4 regions of the Paramixta manurensis genome follow, and region 1 is predicted to be linked to each of the others. Evidence: predicted binding sites of a transcription regulator. Region 1 holds the regulator's gene; each other region holds the start of a gene.

Region 1 (3,212 bases):
GGTTTACTGCGTTATACACCAAGTTGGAAATAGCGCTGCGTAGCTGTTCTTCATTACCAAACACCCGCAAATGCGGATCAGTATTAAAATGAATCGTATGCCGCCCATTACTGAGCGTTTCCGCTTCACGCTGTAAAACCCGCAGCATGGCAGGCACATCAACGGTTTCCGACAGGTCGATAGCTGGCGCCGCTTCTATACGCGATAAAGTGAGCAGTTGCCCGACCAGGCTATCCATACGCCGCGTTTGTTCCTGCATGGTCTGCAACGCTTTCGCACGGGCGCGCCCTTCCAGCACCGCATCATTCATCATTTCCAGATAACCTTGTAATACCGTCAATGGCGTACGCAGCTCATGGCTAACGTTGGCAAAAAAGTTACGCCGTGCGCCTTCTAACTGATGCATTTGCGTAACATCACGCGCCACCATTAGCCATTGCCCCTCACTGTAAGGCATGACGCGAAATTCCAAATGGCGGTGGTGGTTCACCACTAAGGTTAACGGGCGGGCAAAATCACGCTGACGTAAATAGCGGGAAAACTCAGGATAACGCATTAAGTTAAGGATATTCTGGCCGTTATCTTCCGGCCAGCGTAGCCCCAAGTGCTGCTGTGCCAGGCCGTTACACCAGAAAATATTGCCTTCCTCTGTGGTCAAAATCACGGCATCCGGTAAGGACTCCGCGCCGCTGCGAAAACGCATGATCAGACTTCTCAGTTCGCTGCGGCGGCGGCGATTGCGTAACTGCATTTGGTACAAACCGTAAAACAGCGGCTCCCAGCTTCCACGCCCGCCGGGCGGCGTCATGGTGCGATCCACCCATAACCAGTGCGATAAACGCAATAAATTCCAAAAATGCCAGCCTAAAACCCCCAGTACCGATATCAACAACAGCCAGGGCAAATAGCCGACGGCCAGCCCAATAGCCAACGCTGGCAAACAGGCCAACACTAGCTCCAGCAATAATCTCTTCCAGGAGAGGCGTTCCAGCACGAGTCAGACCCCAATTAGTAGCGAGCGGAAAAACGATACCCCGTTCCGCGCACCGTTTGCACCATGCGATCGTGCCCGGACACTTCCAGAGCTTTACGCAAGCGGCGAATATGCACGTCAACCGTGCGATCTTCTACATAGACATTGGTTCCCCAAACGTGATTTAGCAACTGTTCTCGGCTATAAACGCGCTCGGGATGGGTCATAAAAAAGTGCAACAGCTTGTACTCGGTTGGCCCCATTTCCAGTGGCGTAGTGGCCGACATTACCCGGTGTGAGGAAGGATCAAGACTTAAGCCCTGCATCTCAATCACCTCTTCTACCGCCATTGGCGAGATCCGGCGCATCACCGCTTTAATGCGCGCCACCAACTCTTTCGGTGAAAATGGCTTGGTAATGTAATCATCGGCGCCGACTTCTAGCCCGCGCACGCGATCTTCCTCTTCACCACGCGCGGTAATCATCATCACCGGAATATCACGCGTCATCGCTTCACGTTTTAAATGTTTAATAAACTGGATGCCGCTGCCGCCGGGCAACATCCAGTCGAGTAAGATCAAATCGGGCCAGGGTTCAATCAGCAAATTGATGGCGCTGTCATAATCTTCCGCTTCGATTGGCTGGTAATCATTTTGCTCCAGAACGAAACACAACATTTCCCGAATTGGGGCTTCATCTTCGACGACCAGAATGCGCTTAGCCATTATTGCTCCTGTGATGTGACCGGGTTGTCACGGGGATTTGCGGCGCCATTATGCGTCAGTTTTATGACAGATTTATGAAAAATGCACGGGTCAACATACCGTTACATAACACTTTTGTGAAACCTCCCGAGGTATTTATCCGCCCCTTTTTCGCGGCGCTGGTTATAATCGGCAACGCACGCTACGTAAGCCGGGGTTAATATGCGAATCATCCATACTTCAGACTGGCATCTGGGGCAGTTTTTTTACACCAAGAGCCGCGCGCCGGAGCATCAGGCATTTCTTGACTGGCTGATTGAGCGCGTTGAGCAATATCAGGTTGATGCGGTGGTGGTGGCAGGCGATATTTTTGATAGCGGCGCCCCGCCCAGCTATGCGCGCGAACTGTATAATCGCTTTGTCGTGCAACTGCAGCAAACCGGCTGCCAATTAGTGGTGCTGGGCGGCAATCACGATTCCGTTGCCACCTTAAACGAGTCACGCGAGTTGCTGGCCTGCCTAAACACCCGTGTTATCGCCGCCGCCAGTGAGGATCCGGCAGAACAGGTTCTGGTGCTGAAAGATCGCGAGGGCAACCCCGGCGCGCTACTCTGTGCGATTCCGTTCTTACGTCCGCGCGATATTGTGCGTAGCCGGGCCGGGCAATCCGGCAGAGAAAAACAGCAAAGCCTGCTGGAGGCGATTACCGACCATTATCAGCGTTGTTACCAACAGGCAGTACGCCTGCGCGAAACGCTCGGCCTGCCGCTACCGATCGTTGCGACCGGGCATTTGACGACGGTCGGCGTCACCAAAAGCGACGCAGTGCGTGACATCTATATCGGTACGCTGGATGCTTTTCCGGCGCAAGCTTTCCCTCCGGCGGAGTATATTGCGCTGGGCCATATCCACCGCGCGCAATGCATTGCCAATAGCGAGCATATTCGTTACAGCGGCTCTCCTATCCCGCTGAGTTTTGACGAGTTGGGCAAGCAGAAAAGCGTTTTTCTGGTGGAGTTTGCGCAAGCGCAACTGGCGCGTGTCGAGCCGCTTGCCGTCCCACTGTTCCAGCCGATGCAAATGCTAAAAGGTTCACTGGCGGATATTGAGCATCAGCTCGGTCAATTTGCCGGCCAGCAGCCAGAGAAACCGGTTTGGCTGGATATTGAAATTGCTACGCCAGAATACCTGAACGATCTGCAACGCCGGATCCAGAGCCTTACTGAAACGTTACCGGTAGAGGTGCTGTTAGTTCGCCGCAGCCGGGAACAGCGTGAAAGAACCCTTGCACAACAGCATAACGAAACCCTGAGCGAACTTAGCGTGGAAGAGGTGTTTGAACGGCGCTTACTGCAGGAAAGCGAGGAAGACAGCGGCCGCCAGCAGCGCGCGCGGCAGCTTTTCGCCGAAACACGAGAAGCCCTTCAGCATAAGGAACAGGCATGAAGATTCTGACGCTGCGTTTTAAAAACCTCAACTCGCTGAAAGGTGAGTGGAAAATCGATTTTACCGCCGAGCCCTTCGCCAGTAATGGC
Region 2 (3,212 bases), 420 kb from region 1:
AATCACCGAGTAGGCGATCAACACTTTCTCCGCCCGGAAACGGGTCATCAGGAAGTTGGCGACAAACTTACCGATAAAGAAGCAGATAAAGCTATAAATCATAAAGTTAGAGGCGTTGCGCTCGTTGGTGGCGCCCAGGTTAAGCGCAAGGCGAATGGTGAAAGACCACACGGCGACCTGCATCCCCACGTAGAGAAATTGCGTCACAATCCCACGTTTAAAGTGGCGGTTCTTCGCCAGATAGCGGAACGTTTCGCCCAGTGAAGGGCGCGGTTGCCCGGCGCTTTGCGGTTTACAATGCGGATAACGCGTAAACAGAAACAGCAGCATTACCACCACCAGCACCATCACCAAATATTTATAAGGTTCCAGCGTATGTTCGAGCATCGTCAGGCGGAACTGATGTGCCTGCTCCGCCGACATGCCTGCCATTTGGCTCATCAGACTGTTGCCGTCCTGAAAGACCAAATATTTCCCCAGCACGATCCCCATTAAAGCGCCGATCGGATAAAAGGTCTGGCTGATATTAAGCCGCAGCGTCGCGTGGTCGCGATGCCCGATCATTGAGCTATAGGTATTGGCGGCGGTTTCGAGAAAACTCAGCCCAATCGCAATGGCGAAAATCGCCGCCAGGAACATGGTATAGGTCGCCATATGCGAGGCCGGATAGAACATCACACAACCAACGATATACAGCACCAGGCCGGTCAAGATAGCAATCTTATAGCTGCTTTTGCGGATCACCAGCGAGGCGGGGATCGCAATCAGAAAGTAACCGCCATAAAACGCACTTTGTACCAGCGCACTGGCAAAGTCGCTTAACGCGAACACGCTTTTAAACTGGGTGATCAAAATATCATTCAGACTAGCGGCACAGCCCCATAGCGGAAACAGACAGGAGAGCAAAATAAACTGAAACAGCGGGGTCTTATTTAAATAGCCGTCGGGTTGCTGCACAAGATTCTGGCGCATACGCGTCTCCTCGGTTAAACGTTTAGAAAACGCTGAAAGGTATCCATATCTGGATAGGAACGTTGGGTTCCGCGCCCGGTGACGCTACAGGCGGCAAACGCCGACGCTAACGCCATCGCACGGGGAATATCGCCGTCTTGCACCAGATAATGGGCAAAACAGCCGATAAACGCATCGCCTGCGCCGCTGGTGTCTACTGCCTTGACCGGCGTCGCGGCCACTGAGTGGCAATGGTCGCCCTGCATCCACAGCGAACCACGACTCCCCAATGTGATGATCAAGTTTTTCAGTCCGTGCCCCAGCAGCTTCTGCCCGGCGCGCAAAACGTCCTCTTCGGTGACAACCGGCAGGCCGGTAAGGATTTCGAGCTCGGTTTCGTTCGGCATAAAAAAATCGCAACGACACGCGTAATCAATATCCAACCCGGCTACTGCTGGCGCCGGGTTAAGAATGACCGGAATGCCGTGCTGGTTAGCGAAATCAATGGCGTAATAGACTACCGGCAGCGGTACTTCGAGTTGCAGAACCAAGAGCTTGCACGCTTTCAGTTCATCCGCCGCTGCATCAATATCGGCGGCCGACAGGTGGTTATTCGCCCCCTTAATGATCAAAATACGGTTTTGCGATTGATCATCGACAAAAATCGGCGCGACCCCGCTTGAGGTGCCCGCCGCCACGGTGACATGGCGCGTGTCGACGCCAGCGCGCTGGAGGTTGTTAACGGTATTTTCCGCAAACAGATCCTCACCAACTTTACTGACCATCATCACTTTTGCGCCGAGCCTCGCCGCCGCCACCGCCTGATTGGCGCCCTTACCGCCGCAGCCAATTGCAAAGTCCGGCGCTTCCAACGTTTCACCGGCTTTTGGCATTTGATTGGTGTAGGTAATGAGATCCACCATGTTGGACCCAATAACCGCAATATCCATAACGTTCTCCCCTGGCTAATTAAGCGCCATTAAATGTTGTTATAGTCACAATAACAACGCAATTAAGTTATTTTTGTGACAACAATCCCAGCTAGAAAAAACTAATCAGGCGCAATAAGTAGAGATAAGGTGTTATTATTTTAACAAAGCGAAACGGCCTCGGTGAGGTTTACGCCACGATCCCATTAAAGGTAATATCGTTATCCATCCGACCGGCGAGGCGGATACCGCCGCCTCCGGCAAAGGACATTCACGTTAAGGTAAATCATCATGGAAACCCGGCGCGACGAGCGAGTGAATAAGCTGGCGCAAGCACTAAAGCGTATCGACAAGATCCATTTGAAAGATGCCGCACAGTTGCTTGGCGTATCGGAAATGACCATCCGTCGGGATTTAAACGAACAACCCTCTTCGGTGGTGTTACTGGGTGGCTATATTGTTAGCGATCCGAAAAACCATCAGGGGCACTATTTCGTTTCCGATCAACAGTCACATAACGTCAGTAAAAAGCAGCAGTTGGCACGCGTTGCCGCCGCGTTAATTGAGGCGAATGACACGGTGTTTTTCGATTGCGGCACCACTATGCCGTACCTGATTGACGCCATTGAGGATGATTTACCGTTTACCGCAATTTGCTGCGCGATCAATACGTTTTTGGCGCTAAAAGAAAAGCGAGCCTGCACGGTGATTTTGAGTGGCGGTGAGTTTCATGCTGACAACGCGGTATTTACGCCCTTCGGCCCTCATCATGTGCTGGAGGATATTTGTCCGACGCTGGCGTTTATCTCCGCTGCGGGTATCGATATTGAACAGGGTGTCACCTGTTATAACATCAACGAGTTACAAATGAAGCACCACGCCCTCCAGCGCGCGCGTCGTCGGGTACTGGTGGCTGATAGCAGTAAATTTGGCAAAGTCCTACCGGCGCGGATTGGCGAAGCGGCGCTGTTTACCCAATTGGTTAGCGACAATGCGCCGCCCAAAGCGCTGCAGAAACTGTTGCAGGAGAGCGGCGTGTCGGTTCTGCTGCCGTCATAACCGGCAAACCGTGGGCTAAATCTGGCGGTAAAGCACCGTTTCTCCATCACGTAGCCGCCGTAAGTTTTCGCACATTATGTCCACATTGCCGCGCTGAGAAATATCGGTAACGCCGGCAATATGCGGCGTGGCGATGACCGGATAGTGAAACAGCGGGTCGAGCGGGTCCGGCGGTTCCTGCCAGAAAACATCCAACCCAACGCCAGCAAGATGCTGGCTTTCCAGCGCGGCCAGTAGTGCGTTTTTATCAATCAAACCACCGCGCCCCAGATT
Region 3 (3,212 bases), 420 kb from region 1:
CGGCACCGGCAACCAACGCTAACGCCAGAGCGCGTTGATGTTGAAAGTATTCGATCACCCGGCGGCCCAACACCTCAAAATAGCCGCTCAGTTCAATTCCTTTGGTCAGTATCAGCAGACCGCACAACGTAATTAAGGTGTGCCAATCCACCGCGCCGGGTAATTCCGTTAGCCGGAAAGGCGCGAAAATGGCAAGAACAATCCCCAAAATAACCATCAAGTGCAAAAAGCGATCGTGCAAAAACGGCTTAAAGAGCGTTACCATAATATCGCGCCAAAACAGCGCCAGGGCTAGCGCTGGCTCTGATAGAATTTTTCGAAGATCGCCAAGGTTTCATCGCTCACGTGGTGCTCAATGCCTTCTGCATCCCGACGTGCCGTATCCGGGCTGATTCCCAGCGCCAGTAAGAACATTTCCACAATATGGTGACGGGCGCGGCTCTCTTCCGCTAGTTTCTCCCCTTCACGGGTCAGGAAAACGCCGCGGTAAGGGACTTGTTCCACGAAGCCCGCGGTTCCTAAACGCTTCAGCATTTTCGCCACCGTCGGTTGCGAAACGCCGAGACGCGCCGCCATATCGACCTGACGGGCCTCACCAAATTCGCGGATCAAGTCGGAAATCAGCTCAACATAGTCATCAATTAATTCACGGCGATGCGCTTCGCGAACCTGTCGAAAACCTTCAACATGTTCCTCGATCTCTTTTAATGACCCGTTAAGGCTGGCTGCCCCGGGTTTTGCGCGACGACTCATTCAGCTTCCTCATCTTATTAACCGGCGTTGGTACTTCCCTGCCGGTCTGTTGGTGCCACATTGTAAACGATGATGAACGAAGCACAAATTTTCTGGTAAATAGCACTGGCTATACGATATAGCCTGTGCTATACCTGTTCATTAAGCGACCACATCATTATTCCGGTTTTGGAGGTCAATATGAATGCCCCCTTCCTGCTGTTAATGATGTTCTTACTGTTCATTGGCGCGCTTTGTTTGCTCTTTAGCCGCCGCCATAAGGGATAACACCATGCAAATGAGTCGAAAAATGATGCCATGTTGCGCATCGCCGGAGGTTAGCGCCATGAAAGCGCCCTTATTATTACGTTTATTTAGCCGGTCGCCGTTCACGTTACGGCTGATGCTGTTGGAGATGTTAACTGCCCCCAAATCCGCTGATAAACCGGCAGCGTAAGCTTTAAAAAAAATTTAGTCCGTATTTGACAGAAATGTGACAACAGCCAATTGCCTTTCGCGCAAGCGAGGATTATCTTGCCATGCCTTTCGTAAGAGTGCTGGCAGAAGCGGCAACAAATCCCCTCCTGGTTCCACCCTCCACGAGCTGTATCAGGCTGATACGTCTTCAATCACCGTGAAGATGCGTTTTTTTGCGTCATTTTAAGATTAAAAATGAACCTGACACTGATTAAGTCTACGGCGTTAACCCGCTGTCGTGAGTTATTAAGCCCCTATATTGGGCTGTATTTACTACTTTCTCTGCTGATTAACCTGGCGCTCGGCTATCCCATCAGCCTGTTGTACACCCTGGCTTTTACCGCCCTCCTCATCTTATTAGGCAATTGCGCAATTGGGCTGCAAAAAGGGCTGATTATGGTGTGTGCGCTGGTGGCCGGCTGTTATTATCCGTTCGGCCAGTTATATGGGCCACCCAATTTCAATACCTTGCTGGCGTTGCACTCGACCAACCCGGAAGAAGCCAGCGAAATGATCGGTATTTTCCCGCCGCGCGATTACCTAATGGGACTGGCGATTATTAGCTGCGGACTGTTAGCATTGCGCCGTAAATTGCCGCCACCCAAGTCGTGGTCGCATATTGAAAGCGCTTGTCTGGCGTTTGTGGTCGTGGCCTGGTTAACTCAGCCGACGCTGAATAAATTGGCTGGCTGGCCGTTTAGCCTGGTCGATGCGGGTTATCCGGTGGCGCGCTTTGTGCGTGATACGGTAGAGAGTAAACTGACGGTGGACAGCGAATTAGCCCGCATGAAAAACCTTACCTCTGTACCGGATGACTGGCAGATCACTGCGGTTAAGCCGACCCGGCAAATCTATGTCATTGTGATTGGTGAAAGTGCGCGGCGTGACGCGCTGGGTGCGTTTGGCGGCAGATGGGACAATACTCCGTTCGCCAGCCAGACCGTCGGCACCTTTTTTACCCACTACACTTCTGCCGCCTCTTCCACGCAAAAATCGCTCGGTTTGACGTTGAACCTGGTCGAAAACGGTCAGCCATTGTATCAGGACAGTATCATTACCCTGGCAAACCGTGCCGGTTTTGAAACCTGGTGGCTTTCCAACCAAGGACAAATTGGCAAGTACGATACGGCTATTTCCAGCATCGCGCATCGCGCCATGCATGTGCACTTTCTTAAAAACGGTGATTTTGAAGCCGATAAACAAACCCGTGATGATGATCTACTTACACTGTTACCCGAGGCGCTGAAACAACCGGTCGATGCGCCGCGCTTAGTGATATTTCATCTGATGGGCTCACATCCTAAAGCTTGCGACCGCACCGGCGGGCAATACGCCACTTTCGTTCACTCGGCGGAGACCTCGTGCTACCTCTACAGCGTCACGCAGACCGACCATTTCCTACAACAGTTACGCCAACAGTTGCAAAACAGTGGCCTAAGCTATTCGATGATCTACTTTTCCGATCACGGTCTGGCGTTGAAAGCGAAAGGCGGTAAGAACGAATATCTGATGCACGATGATAAGTATCAGCAAAACTTTCAAGTACCCATGATGATTCTGTCGAGCCTGGATAGCCGTCATCAGGTGATTAACGCGGCGCGTTCCGCCAATGATTTCTTAGCGCTGTTTTCACAATGGACAGGGATTAACAGTAAACAGATTGTGCCACGCTATCGGTTTATTTCATCACAAAAGGCGCCGCCGATATATGTGACCAACTTTGCCTTAAAGCGCGTCAATTATGCGCGCCTGGCGCAAGACAAATTTTAAGCATAAAAAATCCGCCTCATTGGGCGGATTTTTTCATACCGGCCAGAAAAACTGGCCTGAAGAGGCTGCCTGATTAGAAGCTGTAGCCTACGCCAGCAACCCAGGTGCCAACGTCAACACTGCGGATACGGCTCTGCTCGTAACCAACGTCAACCGCGAAGTTTTCAACCGGGTTGAACTGCATACCAGCACCGTAAGAGAAGCCAACATCGCTGGTGTCAGACTTATCACGA
Region 4 (3,212 bases), 520 kb from region 1:
TGCTGATGCCCGACGCGTACCGGAATAGGACGATGCGCATTGGGACCAAATGCTTTTGCTGTAATCACCAGATCAAAGCGTTCAGGTAATGGTGCCGCATACTGAATATTCACTTCTGGCGCCAAATTGGCGTTCGACCAGCGCCCCCAATTTTCGGTACGTGAGATCCCGGTGAACTGTTTCACCGATTGTGGCGCGCCCGGCACGTTAAAAATAAAGCTATCGGCTTGATAACGAATGTCATTATCGAGGATTTTTAGCGTGTCGACATTTTGTTTAAAGCGTTCATCATCAAGCGGGACTGGTTTAAACGCGACCTTACCTTTGTATTGCTGATCGCTAATATGCATGACCGTCGGCTCCCCGCCCAACTGCCCCTGCGACACACACCAGTCAGCGGAGGTGGAGAGCGCTGGCGCCCACAGCCGCGCCATCTTGTAGCAGCGGTCGATCCAGAGAAACTTATCGTCGGCGGCAAAAGTGGCTAACAAAAAGCGCAACGGCGCGGAGTACTCGCCTTCCGGTAACGGCTCCACTTTATTATCGGAAACACGGATCAGCAGCGGCAATTTGAAATGGGTGCCGGAGAAGCTAAAGGTGCCTTTTTGTTGGTCAATGGTGTAATTTTTAATGGTTTTTGGGAAGTTCCATAGCCGAATTACATTCGGCTTCCACTGGTTTATCTTCTCTTTGAGGTTCAGAAACACCGAGGAAAGCGACTGGCTGGACAAGCTACTGCGTCCAAGGCCGATATAGTTGTCGCCACCGAGTAGATCTAATACCGTCGCGCCGTTATCCAGCGAGCTCCGTTTTACATCAATACGCTCCTGTTGCGGTTTATCGCCGCGAATAATCAGGAACAAGTTCTCACGTTGCTGCTGGTTAAGGTATTTCCAGGCGGTGTTATTCATCGCCAGGTGATCCGACGACAGAACGATGATGGTGTTTTTAAAATAAGGTGAAGCCATGATGCGATTAATCAATTTGGCAACATGCTCTTGGCTACAGGCCACCGCGCTAAAAGACTGGTTGGGCGCGCCATCATAACTATAACTTTTGTGTTCACACGTGCGTGAAATAAAGCCATCAGGATGGTGGGTATCTACCGTCAGCGTAAACAGCGCGAAACGCTTGTTCTGTTTCGATAACTCAACGTATTTCTGCCACACCTCATCCATCACTGTATCATCGTAGTAACCCCAGTTGTTACGGTACTCTGGGTCATCCACCAACCCTTTCAGTTCTTGAGAACCATACAGATGCTCGAAGCCGTGCGAGCGCAGGAAAATATCTTTCCCGGCGAAGCGGAGATCGGCACCCTGCATAAAGTAGTTATCGTAACCGGAGTTTTTCAGAATATCGCCCAGACAGATATTCTGCGGGAAGAAACTGGATACCGAGGCGGAGGCGTTGCCTTCGAACGGCGCAAACAGAGGGATACCGCACTGCGAGGCGACCATCCCGGCAATGGTGTAATCGGTGCCGGGCAATTGTTCGGTATGGCTAAAATCGATCGCCTTCTCATTTTTGATTTCGCTGAGTTCCGGCGCCAGGCCCGGAAACGCTTTTTCATTAAAGTAGGTACGTTCCAGACTCTCGCCGTAAATGTACACCAGGTTCATTTTCGGATGCGCGATGGTGGGATGTGGCACTTTGTAGTGCGCATCAAAATCGGTTTCCCCGCTACTGGTCTGCGAGATCACCAAATCGCTAACTTGCTGGAAAGCTGGGGTGGTTTTAATCGATAGCAGCGCGAGGATTAGCGCCAGCAGGCTATAGCCAAAATGGTGGGGACGCTGCTTGCGCAGCCGCAACACCCACGACAGCAGTGCAAAAATAACCACCAATGCCACAATCAGGCCAATGCCGGGCAGTATATATTTGCCGATCCCGGCGCCGGTTAGGCTGCTGGTCAGCGTGTAAAGAACGGAATCATTGATACCGTCCCCGGTAAAGTAGTTGCTGGCGTAAAGTGTGGCATTAAGAATGATAAACAGCCCTAGCACAACCAGAATGGAGATAAACCAAAAGAGATTACGCCCGGCTTTTAATGCATAAATCGCAACGGATGCGAGAAATAAAATTACGGAAAGTAGTTCTGACAACGTCGATTCCTCTGTTTGATATGGGCGCTCTCCATTGCGCACTGGCGTTTTTTTTTCAGTAAATTGAGGTAACTTTGCAATTTATCGTGGCTGTCATATCGCTGCAACATGTCATATCGGAAATGTGGAGTCGAGCAGGGTTAGTTTAACTTTTGTTTAAGTTTGGTTTGGTAATGGCAAATTGCCGCTGAGGGCGGCGTTCAGCCGGGCGAAGAAGGTGGGGAAGCTTGATACGCGGCGGTTAGTGGCGAGAAAGTCCTTGATGCCAGACTTCATCCATTGCGCGTTCCAGTTGTTTAAAGACGGCATAGCGCGCGTCATGAAACGCGTGACGCTGCGCATCCGGCATCAGGACACCGGGCGTGATTTGTACCGCTTGCGCCGCGCCATCCGCCAGATGTTGATAGATGCCAACGCCAACCCCGGCGCAAATCGCCGCGCCAAGTGCGCCGGTCTCTTTGCATTCAGCGACGCGAATTGGGATCCCTAACACATCGGCGAACATTTGCGGCCAAACGCTGCTTTGTGTGGCGCCGCCGGACAGTGTCGCCTGTTCGAACGCTACTCCGGCGGCCCGTAACCTGTCGATATGCGCGCGGTGGGCGAACGTTACGCCTTCAAACAGCGCGAATAACATATCTGCCCGGGTATGCCAGCCGCCGAGCCCATAAAAACCGGCTTTCGCCGGGCCCTCTTTGCGACCGGCATACAGATAAGGGTGATAAATCGGCAACTGATCATTGAGCCTGACCTGTGCGACCATTTCGCTGCTGCGCGCCGCGCCTTGGCCGGCACGCCCATCGTCGAACTCCCGCACAAACCAATCAAGGTTCGCCGCCGAGGTGGCGCTGGCCTCAATCGCCATATAGCGATCGCGTTCAATAATGGAATTCATAAAAATGGGGCGTAGATAGTCGGGCTTATCCACCACCACCTGATTAATACTCCAGGTGCCCGCCACGATCGAAGCTTCGCCGCTGCGCACCACGCCAGAACCGACTGCGCTGGCGACCACGTCGAAAATACCGGCCACCACCGGAATTCCCGCCGGTAACCCGGTTAAACGGGCGGCATCAGCGCTAACATAACCTGCTACCGCGCAGGATT

What was found. The regulator PhoB, encoded in region 1, activates phosphate uptake and scavenging genes when phosphate is short. The targets are predictions, from matches to a motif close to CTGTCATAAAACTGNCNNAT.
Region 2: rbsK (ribokinase) is a predicted target of PhoB. The motif match lies at 1,964-1,983, and genes of this name have one in related genera.
Region 3: PMPD1_RS08010 (phosphoethanolamine transferase) is a predicted target of PhoB. The motif match lies at 1,213-1,232, and genes of this name have one in related genera.
Region 4: opgB (phosphatidylglycerol--membrane-oligosaccharide glycerophosphotransferase) is a predicted target of PhoB. The motif match lies at 2,196-2,215, and genes of this name have one in related genera.

The regions. Positions count from the first base shown of each region.
Region 1 covers NZ_CP054212.1:1,216,973-1,220,184, reverse strand. Annotated here, with positions in the region: gene phoR (phosphate regulon sensor histidine kinase PhoR) at 1-994, opposite strand, end outside; gene phoB (phosphate response regulator transcription factor PhoB) at 1,009-1,698, opposite strand; gene sbcD (exonuclease subunit SbcD) at 1,900-3,123, shown strand; gene PMPD1_RS05920 (AAA family ATPase) at 3,120-3,212, shown strand, end outside.
Region 2 covers NZ_CP054212.1:794,283-797,494, reverse strand. Annotated here, with positions in the region: gene fucP (L-fucose:H+ symporter permease) at 1-972, opposite strand, end outside; gene rbsK (ribokinase) at 987-1,901, opposite strand; gene deoR (DNA-binding transcriptional repressor DeoR) at 2,172-2,939, shown strand; gene PMPD1_RS03915 (2-hydroxyacid dehydrogenase) at 2,955-3,212, opposite strand, start outside.
Region 3 covers NZ_CP054212.1:1,637,583-1,640,794, reverse strand. Annotated here, with positions in the region: gene PMPD1_RS08020 (SLC13 family permease) at 1-265, opposite strand, end outside; gene mntR (manganese-binding transcriptional regulator MntR) at 292-753, opposite strand; gene PMPD1_RS22915 (hypothetical protein) at 1,025-1,189, shown strand; gene PMPD1_RS08010 (phosphoethanolamine transferase) at 1,405-2,979, shown strand; gene ompX (outer membrane protein OmpX) at 3,053-3,212, opposite strand, start outside.
Region 4 covers NZ_CP054212.1:698,537-701,748, forward strand. Annotated here, with positions in the region: gene opgB (phosphatidylglycerol--membrane-oligosaccharide glycerophosphotransferase) at 1-2,105, opposite strand, end outside; gene PMPD1_RS03450 (FGGY-family carbohydrate kinase) at 2,347-3,212, opposite strand, start outside.